2 regions of the Shewanella sp. BF02_Schw genome follow, and region 2 is predicted to be linked to the other one. Evidence: predicted binding sites of a transcription regulator. Region 2 holds the regulator's gene; the other holds the start of a gene.
What was found. Region 2 encodes LexA, which represses DNA repair genes until DNA is damaged. Its sites were predicted from a motif close to TACTGTATNNNNATACAGTA; they were not measured.
Positions count from the first base shown of each region.

Region 1: a site for LexA is predicted at 1,829-1,848, ahead of umuD (translesion error-prone DNA polymerase V autoproteolytic subunit). Genes of this name have one in related genera too.

Region 1 is NZ_JABKAW020000001.1:37,778-45,284, forward strand. Features, by position in the region: gene HNW13_RS00295 (contractile injection system protein, VgrG/Pvc8 family) at 1-776, shown strand, start outside; gene umuD (translesion error-prone DNA polymerase V autoproteolytic subunit) at 1,859-2,266, shown strand; gene HNW13_RS00305 (Y-family DNA polymerase) at 2,267-3,523, shown strand; partial or broken gene HNW13_RS00310 (endonuclease) at 3,634-4,137, shown strand; gene HNW13_RS00315 (IS630 family transposase) at 4,194-5,225, shown strand; gene HNW13_RS00320 (endonuclease) at 5,232-5,480, shown strand; gene HNW13_RS00325 (hypothetical protein) at 6,097-7,266, opposite strand.
Region 2 is NZ_JABKAW020000004.1:93,404-100,910, reverse strand. Features, by position in the region: gene mtr (tryptophan permease) at 1-106, opposite strand, end outside; gene plsB (glycerol-3-phosphate 1-O-acyltransferase PlsB) at 106-2,529, opposite strand; gene lexA (transcriptional repressor LexA) at 2,794-3,408, shown strand; gene HNW13_RS15680 (SulA-like leucine-rich domain-containing protein) at 3,405-3,911, shown strand; gene coxB (cytochrome c oxidase subunit II) at 4,307-5,893, shown strand; gene ctaD (cytochrome c oxidase subunit I) at 5,903-7,498, shown strand; gene HNW13_RS15665 (cytochrome c oxidase assembly protein) at 7,500-7,507, shown strand, end outside.

The sequences.
Region 1 (7,507 bases), on a different contig from region 2:
GCCTATTTCCTCCCACAGTAACCATAGTGGCCACAGCAGCTCCATTTCAAATTGAGGATAAGACCCGCTTCAAGGAACGCCGGACTCGTTCATTTGAAAAGATTACACTGGCAGACTTGTTTCGTCAGGTGGTTAGCGCCCACGGATTTAGCCCAAGAGTGGCGCCTGAGTATGAAGGGATCACACTGGATCATGTTGACCAGGTAGATGAAACCGATAGTGCCTTTTTAACTCGTTTAGCAAAGGAGCGAGATGCCGTGGCCAAGCCGGTCAATGACTTGTATGTGCTGGCAAAGCGTGGACAAGTTAAAACCATTACTGGGCAGACTATTCCGCCTGTAGTGGTTGGTGTGCCAGGTAATAACGACCCAACAGACACTGGACGGTTTATTAACTGCCAAGTTGATAAGCCAAGCCGAACGAACGTGAGCGGGGTCAAGGCAAAATGGACGGACAGTGGCACCGGCCAAGAGCATGAAGTACTCGATGGCGAGGAACCGTTTAAGAAGCTGCGCCAGGCTTACGAAAGCGCGGATACTGCACAACAGGCTTGCCGTGCCGAGTTAACCAAGGTTAGCCGGCAAGGAGTCAGCGTTCGGCTAGATTTGCCAGGTGATCCTTATTTGGTAGCCGAGGGGCTGTTAACCCTGAATGACTCATTCCCAACCGAAATGGCTGGGGATTGGTCGATAGATAAAGTTACCGCTAGAGGTGACAGTAACGGAGGCTATCGTTGTTCGGTAGTGGCCACACAACCTTCTAAGCAAAATTTTTGAATAAACTGTTGAAAAAGGATTTAGAGAGCACTGTTAAATCAAGGCGTTATTACTATCAAGATATATAATAATATTTCAACAGTTGGCATTAAGGTTTTGTTTAATTAGATTTATAGATCTTTCTCCAAAACCGATGGTTGCGAGTTCGAGTCTTGCCACCCCTGCCAAATTAAGAGGGCCTAGCAGAAATGCTAGGCCTTTGTCTTTTCAGGATTTTATCATTTTTTTAGTCTCCTCTATAGCAGCAATTCCTTACCCCAGAAAATTTCAATTTTGCCATTGGTGACCAAATGGTGACCAAACCGTGACATGACGCTTTTATCTTGCCAATGTATGGGACTTTCTCGCCTGCAAAATATTGTTATTGATGATATGAGCGCTCTGTTAATTGTCGATAGCCAAGCTGCGAGAGTAGTCGGTATCAACGCACGGGTAACACGTTAAACTTCAACATGAGCTTACCGATAACTGGTCACTTATCGCCAGTAACACCTAGAATGTTGATAGGCGTTCGTGAAGGGGTCGAGGTTTATAAAGGTGTATCTTTTATTGGGAACTCTTCTAGGGTACTTTCTATATCGTAATTAATGCCGTGCTGAAGCTTGATACCTACCAAGGCAGCTAAACTTGCGAGGGAACATATTAAAAACCATAGCGCATTGCCGTTGTCAGTAAGGTTTCGGCAATCTGAGTAGATAGTAATAATGATTGGCACACTTAACACTTAACACTTAACACTTAACGTTTAGCTTGGGCTTTATCATTGGTATCAACGTCCCCGCTTGGTCTGCTTGAGTGGTGGTGTCTAATCCAACACGGATGCGGCCTGTTTCATAAAGGCATTGTCGCGTTTGCCATAAATGGTTGTTGTACTGATATCAGCATGACCTGCCAATTACGGGTTTAACGAAACTACGTGATACGAAGTTAAATCTTCATTTTTATCTATTCATGCAGACCAATTGTTTTAGGCCTCCCTCAAGCGAGTTAAATCTGCCATTTTAGAGGGATAAATTCTTTATACTTGTACCTTTAATTTTTACTGCTAAAATAGCTGTAATTATATACAGTGGTTTATTTCTATGCGTGTTATCCCTATACCTGCAAGAGCAGGCATTACAGGTTTTGAAAGTCCCGCAGCTGAATACAGCCAGCTAGGCATGAGCTTGGACGATTTACTGATTGAGCATCCAAGCTCAACTTTTATAGGCATTGCTCAAGGTGAGTCGATGCAAGACGTCGGCATCTTTGATGGTGATATGATCATTGTTGACCGTCATGAGACTGCTCGAAACGGCGATGTCATCGTTGCCAATTTTAATGGCGAGTTTGTTTGTAAGATTCTAGATACCAAGCGGCGTGTTCTCCTTTCCTCTAATCAACAATACCAGCCTGTTATAATTCATGAATACGATGATTTTAGTATTGAAGGCGTAGTCACTCGTTCTATTCGTTGCCACCGTCAAAGCCCTCTGTTGTGTGGTAATTAGATGTTTGCTCTAGTTGACGCTAATAGCTTCTATTGCAGTGCAGAACAAGTCTTTCGCCCTGATTGGCGTGGTAAGCCTGTTATTGTGCTAAGTAACAACGATGGGATGATTGTTGCTGCTAATCGTCAAGCTAAAGAAGCTGGCATTGGGAAGTTTCTACCTTACTTTCAAGTTAAAGCCTTATGCGCTCAACGTAGCGTTATTGTCTGTTCCTCTAACTATGAACTCTATGCTGACTTATCTAGCAAAATGATGGATATCATTGGCCGCTTTGCCCCTGAGCAACATGTTTACTCTATTGATGAAAGCTTCCTCTCTTTTAAGAACTGTTATCCAGCTATCAAATGCCTCCTTACGCAAGGTCAGTTAATCCGCCGTGCTGTGTGGAAAGAAGCGCGGCTAGCAGTCTGTGTGGGTATTGGTGAAACACTTACTCTTGCTAAAATCGCCAACCATGCAGCTAAGAAGATTGAGGGCTATAAAGGGGTTTGTTTCATTAGTAATGAGCAAGAGCGTATTGCTATTTTAAAGCAGCTTGCTGTAGGGGATGTTTGGGGCATAGGACGTCGAATAAGTAAGAAGCTTGAACTAATGAATATCCGTACAGCGTTTCAACTCGCGTCTATGCCGCCGACACTGGCAAGAAAGCAATTTAGTATTGAAATAGAACGTACCGTTCGTGAGCTTAACGGCCAAGCCTGTAAAGTATGGGATGAGGCGAGGGCAGATAAAAAGCAGATATTTTCGACTAGAAGCGTAGGTGAGCGGATCACTGATTTTGAGTCGTTACAGCAAGCATTAAGTAAGCATGTTGCTATCGCAGCGAGTAAAGCACGTAAGCAAGGCTCATACTGTAAGACTATGCTGATTTTTGCCAGTAATTCACCCCATGATGAGCGGCCAGTAAGCTACAAAGCTATTGTGCATTTTCCATGTCCAACCAACTGCACTGTTGAGCTAACCAAAGCTATGAGTGAAGCCGCACCAAAGCTTTTTCGTGAAGGCATACATTATTACAAAATCGGTATAGGGCTTATCGATTTAGCCAGCGAAAAGCATAACCAATTCGATTTGTTTAACCCTCCTAAAGCTAATCCAGCTTTGATGCATACGCTAGATGACATTAACCAACGCTATGGCAGTGATACGATGTTTCTAGCAGCTCAAGGCATAGAGCATAAGTGGTCAATGCGCCGTGACCTGCTAACTCCGCAATACACAACCAAATGGCTCAGTGTACCCAGCATTAAGTGCTAACTAGGTTTTTGCTTTGATTAATGTTCTCACTGTTAGTATCACTCATATGCTTGGTCTGACTAGATAAATCAGGCATTATCTAGTCACTGTTCCTTAGCTTGAAGTTTTCAATGAACCTCCTCAAAATTGGCCTATTACTCTTTCTACTGGCTCTCAGCTCAACAGCCATTGAAGCAGGAAATACATCTAATGATTCATTCAACAAAGCAAAGAAGATGCTCAAGCGGGAGGTCTACCAAGATCACCGCGTGACCATCTACTGTGGTGCTAAATTTGACGCTAAAAAGAACATCGAAGCACCTACAGGTTTTGTTACTTCTAAATACATTAAACGGGCAAAACTGGTTGAGTGGGAACATGTAGTTCCGGCGGAGAACTTTGGCAGAGCCTTCAGTGAGTGGCGTGATGGTCACAAGAGTTGTGTCGATAGCAAAGGTAAGTCGTTTAAGGGACGTAAGTGTGCTGAGAAGATGAATACAGAGTATCGATATATGCAAGCCGATATGCACAATCTTTTCCCTGCCATCGGTGCTGTAAACGCACTACGCAGCAACTACAACTTTACTATGCTGCCCTCAGCGGTGTCTGACTTTGGTAGTTGTGATATGCGTATATACCCGTGATCATTGAAAATGCTTGATTTTGTCCCAAATGGGATCATCATAGCCCCATGAAACAAATTACACTCTCGCCAGAACAAAAAGTAGCATTGGAAACTCGACATAAAAGCTCGAGTGATAGGCGTGAGTGTGATCGCATTAAAGCCATTTTACTACGCGATGAAAATTGGCCAACGCCAATGATTGCCCAAGCGTTACGTATTCACGAAACGACCGTAGTTCGATACATTGATGCCTATGCTCACGACCAAAAACTCACGTGTAATAGTGGCGGCTCCTTAAGTTATCTGAGTCAAGAGCAAACTGAACTATTGATTGCACACCTGTGTGAGGTGACCTACTTGCATAGCCATCAAATAGTCGCTTATATCTCAGAACAATTTCAGATTAAGTACACAGTGTCAGGCCTCAATAAATGGCTGCATAAACATCAGTTCAGCTATAAAAACCCTAAAGGGGTTCCTCACAAATTTGATGAAGACAAACAAACGGCTTTCATTGAATATTATGAGCAACTAAAATCCTCGTTAACCCCTGATGAACCGTTATTATTTATGGATGCGGTTCATCCGACCCAAGCCACAAAAATCACCGCAGGCTGGATAAAAAAAGGCGTTGATAAACCGATAGAAACGACGGGAAGCCGAACCCGTATTAACGTGGTTGGTGCAATCCGACTTGGTCACTTAACAGAAGCGGTCATTGAGCAATATAGCAAAACGGTTAACGGTGCATCCATCATCGATTTTTTAAACCAAATTAGAGCGCGTTACTCAACAAGTGGTGTTATCCATTTGGTGCTTGATGGCGCTGGATACCATCGAAATGCCTTAGTAGTTAAAGAGGCTAAAAATCTGAATATAACATTGCATTACCTGCCGCCTTATAGTCCAAATTTAAACCCAATAGAACGATTGTGGAAGGTAATGAATAAACATGCGAGGAATGGGCAATACTTCGCAACGACAAAAGAATTCCGACGAAAAATCACTGACTTTTTTAGCATCACCCTCCCCGATATTGCCGATACACTCGGTGATACAATTAATGATAACTTTCAGAAATTAAAACCTGCAGTTTGAATTCACTTGAGTATAGATAATCGTAAGGCACAACCACCAATAGCTGCTCGTGGCGTTATAGCTCGAACACACATGTATATGGAGCAGACTTACCCCAAATACAAAATGAGTAAACAACAAAGTCAATTAATGCAAGTTTGGGACAAACAAGATCCTGTTTCGAAGTGGGAGTGTAAGCGGTCAAAACGTATTGAAAACCTTCAGGGGAATGCAAATACAGTGGTCGATAGTCGTTGTAAATCAGTTGGTTTGTAGGCATCTAAATGAACGGTTAGCTCGCTTATGCCTCAAAACTTGTTACTCTTTAATGAGTAAGCAGTCCATTGCCAAGTAATCTCCAGTGTATTCAGCGTTTGCTATCTCATTATGACGATCTAGATGTTTTCATTTACTACTAAAAATAGCAAAATTACGTTACTAAAACTGTACTCTCAGAAACATACATGCTGACTTTATTTGTTGAGAAATATTTACTAGAAGTATTGATGTGCTTTTCTATATAAACCATTATTTAATGGCTAGATTGTGCTGCTTAACCGAATGAATTGATTCAGGGCGAGAGCGCGAACATTTTTTGAACACTTTTAGTATGTTTTTACAACTTCATTTGTTCAGTAAGTTATCGCTTCATGATTGATTGGAAGTAAATCAGTATTCTAATCATTCATAGTGATAAAAAAACACACTCATGCAGGGCGAGATCGCGAACGTTTTATGAACAAATTGAGTGTATTTATCAAACTACATTTGTTCGGAATGTTATCACCTCAAGAATGATTGGAAGTGATTCTATACTGAAAACATTCATTGTGAACAAAAAACGCACACTCATGCGTTTGCCCTGCACACTCATGCGGTAGCCCTGGATAAATTAATTGTATAATTTATCATACATATTTGGTTTTTGTATTTCGTTAGCTATTTTATTAGAAATTTTCTCATCTCCATAATACTTCAATAACTGACAATAAACTGTAAATAAAACCTCTTCAATAAATGGGCGATGAAATTCTTGTTCAATGGAAGTGAATATAACAAAAATATCCATATCTAATAATTCATGTTTAGATTTAAATGAATTTTTCTCATGATTTTCAATAAAATCGACTGGAAGAACTCCTTGTTGAATTTTATCATTAATGTAATTAGGATATATAGCAAGAGATAGATTGTGGTTTGCAAATAGGCTTATAAAATCAAACAAATTGAGAGGTATTTTATAACTGAACAAGTAGTAAGAGCAAATTAACTCATGCAATCTAACTTCTAATTCATTTATATTCAAAAGATATGGTATGTAACGAACATATTCCCCACTGACAATTGATAAGCAATCCCCATTAGATCTTGTAAATTTGACAGATCTTTCCTCAACGATTCCTGACATGTTGAATAAACGAGATTGAATAATATGTATGTGTTCGTGAGAAATGAGGTCAGAGTAATTTTCAAGTGAAAAACCATAACTTTTTTGTGCATAAATAATCATACCATCTTTAGTTAAAGTGTCATGAAAATATGCTAGTGTGGTTTCATCAGGCTGCGGTAGAAACAATAATTTAATAGATATTTTAAATAACAAGAAGGTTATAAATAATGGAGTTAACATTGTGATTATAACTAATATTAAAATTAAAGTTATAGTTAACAAGGTTGATCCTAAAATTATTTTTGTAATGTATGATAATTCAATGAATTTAGTTTTTATAGAGTCTATTTTCGTATGCGAGTATTTCTTATAAGTCCTTAGATATCTAGGAATATATTTTTTTTGTCTAAACGCTTTGAATAGTTCACTTTTCATTTTTTTAAAAATAAGATATGGCTCAGACCATGAGATTTTATCATTAATAGTTGCTAACATTGTTTTCTTTATAAAATCTGGAAAGTTTATTATTTTTTGAAGTTTTTTACTTATAATTTTAACTTCAAACGTGAAGTCACTATTGTCGTTAGTTATTTCTTTTGGAAAATAACCACCAAAATCATCACTGAGTTGTTTGTGAGAACTAATATAATAAATTTTTTTAAAATTAAACATAAAATACTCTTGTTTACTATATTCGTTAATGGTAATTTTTAAGGTAGTAAACGTAGATTGAATCACTTCTGTATTTGTTATACAGGTGAACTGTTAACGTTTAGTGACCTAGTTTAGATCATCTTACTATATTTTATATATGTTCTAAATTTACTTAACATACTGCCATAAATTATATAAAAGCACATTAATTTTTATAGTATCGTACTTCGGAATTGAGAGTGGGCATTTAAACAGGGCG
Region 2 (7,507 bases):
ACGAAAACATGCCCGCACCCACAGTGGTTCCGGCAATAATCATCGCCCCACCCAATACAGATTTACCGCTGGTACGATGCTTGGCAGCATTCATATGATTAGCCATTATTGTCCGTGCTCCGCTTCCACACTATCAACAATGGTTTGTCTTACTAAAGAGCTGAGTAATTTATTAGCGTTATCACGAATTCTGATCACTTCAGCACGATGTTCGTCGCTGCATAAATAACCCAATTCTTTCAGTTTCACACTCAGGGTATTATATAATTTTTTGTCATAAAATTCTGGTGCGGTAATGCCATGCAGCGCGCCTAATCGTTGGGCTAACAAATGACTATCGCGTTCCAGTTCTGAGCGCTCAAGATCAGGTTTTATTGCCAGTAAATTGAAGATAATCGCATAACGTTGCAACGTTTCACTGATAGTTTCAGCAAGCAGTAACACTTGGGTAATATGACGAGGCGTTATCTCAAACTGATCGCTACCGGTCAGTAAACCTTGTTCAACCATGAAATCTAAAATGCTATCCACATGTTGAGGCACATCATCAATGCTCATAAATAGCTCAGCTTTAAGTAATGGATAAAAGTCCATTACAATGCCATGAATTCGCTGGCGATCGCACACGTCATAATGCACTAAACAACTGGCAATTAATGACGGCAACGCCATCAAATGAATAATATTATTACGGTAATAACTCATGGTGATGGCAATTTTTTCATCAACTGAAATAATTTCACCAATAAGGTCTTTGGTACTCACAAACTTATTTAACGACAGACAGTGATCAATAATTGACTTGCCATTACCTTCGGCCACAGAGGTATAATCGGTATAAGGCACTGTTTTAAGTAAGGCTAAATACAAATCAAGCTGACGTTCTAACTGGCTTCTTTCTAACGCATTTTGCTCTGACGCTAATAACACTAAACTAGTCAATGTTACTGAACTGGCTGCGGCCGCTCCATTAATATTAGTCATTACGCGGTTAGCTAACAAATTAACTGAGGGCGTAAACCAAGATGGTTTTTGGTCAGGATCTTTAGCTAGCTCATCACGCCACTCTGGCGCCTGCTGATTTAAGAACTGTTGTAAATTAATCGGCTCACCAAAATTCACATAACCTTGGCCAAAATTGCCTAACTTACGAATAGCACCAAATACCTGCCATACAGATTCTTTTTTCTTTTTCTTACCGCTTAATTCTTTGTGGTACGTCGCCACTTCCATCACATGGTCATAACCTAAATACACGGGTACTAAGGTTACTGGGCGCTCTATCCCACGTAGCACACTGTTAATTGTCATAGCCAACATACCGGTTTTAGGCGCTAGCAAACGTCCTGTACGCGAACGACCTCCTTCAGTGAAATACTCGACCGCATAACCCTTAGCAAATAACTGATCTAAATATTCACGAAATACTGCGGTATAAAGTTTATTACCATTAAAACTACGACGGATAAAGAATGCCCCACCACGGCGGAACATCGGCCCTGCTGGCCAAAAATTAAGGTTAATACCGGCAGCAATGTGCGGCGGAACCATGCCCTGATAATACAAAATATACGACAGTAGCAAGTAATCCATATGGCTACGATGGCAAGGAACGTAAACAATTTCATGGCCATCATGATGTAACTGTCTTACTTGCTCGGCACCTTTGATATTGATGCCACTGTATAATTTGTTCCATAACCAAGTCAGGAAACGTTCGGCAATACGCACCAAACTATCAGAATAGTCTGCGGCAATTTCATCAAGGTATTCAATGGCGGTTTCACGTGCTTTCTCGACTGTTACTTTCTTATTTGCAGACTCTTCTTCAATGGCTTTTTTGATAGATTCTGATTTTAATAAAGAGGCAAACAACGCTTGTCGATTCGGTAATTGTGGCCCCGTCATCACTTTGCGTTGACGGCGGAAATGCACACGGGCGACTCGGGTTAATTTGTGAGCAATTCTTTTATCAGTACCATGTTCATCGGCCATATGACGAAGCGATAATGCATTAGAAAACTGGACGAAATTATGGCGTCCTAAAAATAAAATCATTAACCATTTACGTAACCACGTAGGGTTTTCACGTTCAAATACAGCAGCTTTCATGCTGTCTTCTTCTTTACCTGGGGTACGTCCCCAATAAAGGCAAACAGGAACCAACTGTATATCTAATTCAGGGCTCTCACTATGAAGTGACAATAAACTGGTAAAATAATTAAGGAATTTGTCACCACTTTCACGTTTACCAAATAGTGGCTTGCGGCCCTCTAAACAGACCACACGAGGCACGGTTAAGCCATCAAGCTGTAATGGCTCATAAGGACTGGGCAGACCAAAGCCCTCGGTGATTTCGCTCAACGCGGCAATATCGCTAATAGATTCCGTTTTCATTAAATAAACCAAAGGTTTAGTTGGATCTATATTGAGGTCATCAAAAGGATCGTGAGGGACCACAATGGTCTGTACCATCCACTTTTGAATCCATCTTAATGCTCGTAAAAATATTGAATCTGGTTTTGACATGGTTATTTTCGCAACATAAGCCACTGTAATATTGTCGTATAGGATACCAGAAACCACCCTGCTTACACTATCAGACCGATCTATCTTTACGTTTAAGCTCTCACTATCAGAAATAACATAAGACAGAACATTAGTAATAGTTAATTAAAACATATTGTTGAGTGATACTTAATCAACAAAATACAAAAAATAGTTGGTTAATACTTGCGCGAACACAAACACTGTATATAATGACAGTCACTGTATAAAAAGACAGGAATCATCATGAGACCGTTAACGCCGCGCCAAGCAGAAATTTTAGACTTAATTAAAAACAATATCGCCGAAACAGGTATGCCACCCACTCGTGCTGAAATTGCGAATCGTCTTGGCTTTAAAAGTGCTAATGCCGCCGAAGAGCATTTAAAAGCATTAGCCAAAAAAGGCTTTATCGAGATCATGCCTGGTACCTCAAGAGGCATTCGTTTACCTCATGAAGAACAGGTTGAAACCGGTCTGCCACTCATTGGACAGGTTGCTGCTGGTGAACCAATTTTGGCCCAAGAGCATGTAGAGCAATACTATCAAGTCGATCCAAACATGTTTAAGCCCGCCGCAGATTTTTTATTGCGAGTGCGTGGTGACAGCATGAAAAACATTGGCATTTTAGAAGGTGACTTACTCGCTGTACATAAAATGCAGCAAGCACGTAATGGCCAGGTTGTTGTGGCACGTGTTGATGATGACGTCACCGTAAAACGATTTGAACAAAAAGGTAATGTGATTTATCTGCATGCCGAAAATGAAGATTACAATCCGATAAAAGTAGATTTAAGTTGCCAAAGCCTAACCATCGAAGGGCTTGCCGTTGGCGTTATCCGTAATGGAGATTGGTTATGAACAAACTAATGGGCATCGCGCCACGCCACCCGGGCTTATGGGTAGATTTAACTGAAACAGAACTGCATGGCACCCAAACCATTCAAACATTACAAACTGTCACCCAAGGTGAAGCTGAACTGAGCCAATTGTGCAGCCAGTTAGCAATATTGAGCCAGCAAGGCAGATGGATTGTATTAATTAGCCCGCCCCATATTGGCTATAAACATATGCTGGCAAGTGCTGGTGTAAGAATGGATCGCATTTTACTGGTGCACACCAAAGATGAAGTCGAAACATTATGGGCCATGGAGAAAGCGCTCACTAGCGGTACATCGAGCGCAGTAGTAACTTGGACAAGCTCACTTGATGCTCGCGATAGTCGCCGTTTAGAAATTGTCGCCAAAAGTGCACGTGCATTAGGGGTGGTAATTGAAGATGTGAATGCTCACTTACCTCACAAACATCAACTTGTTAGCCCTACTTTAACAAATGGAACAAGTAATTTTTGCTCATTTCACTAAGCACGAACCCTTCATTACCAAGCCCTGTATTGAATTCAGGGTTTTTTTTCATCTTTTTTCAGCCTATTAGCCAACAAAGTGATCTTGATCAATGTTTAATCTACAAGTAATGTGGTTAACAAGGATGAAACATTTTTTATCTTTAATTGGACGTGAATGGCAGTAATCAAGATTACTTTCAGACAAATGAGCCAAATCAAAATTGATAAGTTCAGTAGTAGGTACAAGCGTGGTGCACAGCTAACAATAAAACCGTAAACCGTATGTTTACAGCCACCAAAGTACTTTGAGGTCATCAAACTTTTTTCGGGAACCGAAGAGTTTGCATAGAGCAGAGAATTACTGTGTGACTCTTCTTTGTAGTTGCTATTTGCAATTAGCAGAGGAGTAGTCTTGTGAAGCAATGGTTGTATTGTTTACTGGTGGTGTTTGTAGCACTTCCGCTTGGGGCATCAGAAATGCCCCTCAACATGACTCAAGGCGTGACAGATATCAGTGGCAAGGTTTATGACCTCCACATGACGATTCTTTACATCTGTTGTGCAATTGGGTTAGTGGTGTTTGGGATCATGATTTACTCAATGATTTATCACCGCAAATCAAAAGGCGCTGTCGCGGCCAATTTTCACGAAAGTACCAAAGTGGAAATTGCTTGGACCGTCATCCCTTTCATCATCTTAATCGGCATGGCTATTCCAGCCACCAAAACCTTGATTGCTATGGAAGATCCCAGTGATGCTGATCTCACCATAAAAATTACCGGGTCGCAGTGGAAGTGGCATTACAGCTATTTTGATAAAGACATCGAATTTTACAGCACATTATCCACTCCCAGAGCACAAATTGATGGCAGTGAGGCCAAAGGCGAACATTACCTCCTTGAAGTCGATAAGCCATTAGTACTGCCTATTAACCAAAAAGTGCGCTTCTTGATGACATCAGATGATGTTATCCATTCATGGTGGGTGCCCGCGTTTGCCGTTAAAAAAGATGCCAATCCAGGCTTTATCAACGAAGCCTGGACTCGTATTGATAAGCCTGGAACGTATCGCGGCCAATGTGCCGAGTTATGCGGTAAAGACCATGGTTTCATGCCGATTGTGGTGCAAGCATTATCGGAGGCCGATTTTGATAATTGGTTAGTGGAGCAAAAAAAACTAGCAAGCAATGCAGCTGCAGCCGCTGCGGCATCAATGTCTAAAACCTTGTCTCTTGAGGAGCTAACCTCACAAGGTGAACAAATCTATATTGCTAGGTGCGCCGCTTGTCACCAACCCAATGGTGCGGGTCTTCCTGGTGTATTCCCATCATTAATTGGCAGCCCTATCATAAAAGGCCCTGTTAAAGATCACCTGAATATCGTCTTAAACGGTAAACCAGGTACTGCAATGCAAGCCTTTGCAAAGCAACTTAGCGCCCAAGAAATTGCCGCAGTAATTACCTTTGAGCGTAATGCGTGGGGCAATAATAGCGGTGACGTAGTTCAAGCTGCTGATATAGGCAACTTTTTAGGCAGTAACGAGGCAAGCACCGAACCAAGTAAAGCAGTAACCGATGCAGCAAGTACTATTGCAGCCACGACAACTGACATTACCGATGCGGTTACCGACAAAGCCAATCAAGCTGTCGAAGCAGAAGCAGAAGCTGTTGTACCAGAGGATCTGCCCACGTTAACCTTGGAGCAATTAATTGCTGAAGGTGAGCAGGTTTATGCTACGACATGTGCTGCATGTCACCAAGCCACTGGCGCTGGTTTACCAGGCGCTTTCCCTTCACTTATTGGCAGCCCTGTTGTTACTGGACCGGTTAGCGGACATATCGATATCGTTATGCACGGAAAACCAGGTACCGCAATGCAGGCATTTAGTAGTCAACTTAGCCCGCAAAAGATGGCGGCTGTGATTACTTATGAGCGCAATGCGTGGGGCAATAATTCTGGCGAAGCGGTGCAACCTGCCGATGTCGCTAGCCATGGACAGTAGGGGAAAACAATGAGCACAACAACGCACGATACACTGGCTACCGCTCATGATGATCATCATCACGGCGCTCCGAAGGGGCTAATGCGCTGGCTACTCACCACTAACCATAAAGATATCGGCTCGCTGTATTTATGGTTTAGTTTCATTATGTTTCTTACTGGCGGTGCGATGGCAATGGTGATTCGAGCTGAATTATTTCAGCCTGGATTACAGCTAGTAGAACCTAACTTTTTTAATCAGATGACCACAGTTCATGGCCTCATCATGGTGTTTGGGGCGGTGATGCCCGCTTTTACCGGGTTAGCAAACTGGTTAATTCCAATGATGATTGGTGCCCCAGATATGGCACTACCGCGAATGAACAACTGGAGTTTTTGGATTTTACCCTTCGCCTTTACCATTTTATTAGGTTCACTCTTTATGGAAGGCGGCGGCCCTAACTTTGGCTGGACATTCTATGCTCCGCTCTCAACCACCTATAGTCCTGACAGTACCGCCCTATTTGTTTTTTCCATTCACATAATGGGAATAAGTTCGATAATGGGTGCAATTAACGTCATTGTAACCATTGTAAACTTGCGAGCTCCTGGCATGACCTGGATGAAGTTACCTTTGTTTGTGTGGACTTGGCTCATTACCGCATTTTTACTGATTGCGGTAATGCCGGTGCTCGCAGGTGCGGTCACCATGGTATTAACCGATAAGTTTTTTGGTACTAGCTTTTTTGATGCTGCAGGTGGTGGCGATCCGGTGATGTTCCAGCATATTTTCTGGTTCTTTGGCCATCCCGAAGTTTACATCATGATTTTACCGTCCTTCGGTATTATCTCCGCGATAGTACCAACCTTTAGCCGTAAAAAGCTGTTTGGTTACTCCTCGATGGTTTACGCCACTGCCAGTATTGCCATTCTGTCATTTTTGGTATGGGCACATCACATGTTTACTACTGGTATGCCTGTTTTTGCCGAATTGTTTTTCATGTATTGCACCATGTTGATTGCCATTCCAACCGGGGTGAAAGTGTTTAATTGGGTCGCCACTATGTGGCGCGGTTCAATGACATTTGAAACTCCAATGCTGTTTGCAGTGGCATTTATCATCCTGTTTACTATTGGTGGCTTTTCGGGCTTGATGCTGGCAATTACCCCTGCTGATTTCCAATACCACGACACTTACTTTGTCGTGGCTCACTTCCATTATGTACTGGTGACTGGGGCGATATTCTCCATTATGGCGGCGGCTTACTATTGGCTGCCTAAATGGACCGGCCATATGTATAACGAAACTTTAGGTAAGTGGCACTTTTGGTGTTCGGTAATATCCGTCAACGTGTTGTTTTTCCCAATGCACTTTCTAGGCTTAGCGGGTATGCCGCGCCGGGTCCCCGACTACGCGGTACAGTTTGCCGATGTGAATCAAATTGTGTCGATTGGTGGCTTTGCATTTGGTTTATCTCAGCTAATTTTCCTTGTTGTAGTTCTCAAATGTATCAAGGGTGGCAAACCCGCTGGAGATAATCCTTGGGAAGCAGCCGAAGGCTTGGAATGGTCGATTGCCAGCCCTGCGCCATATCACTCGTTTACCACTCCACCGGAGATTAAATGAGATGACACA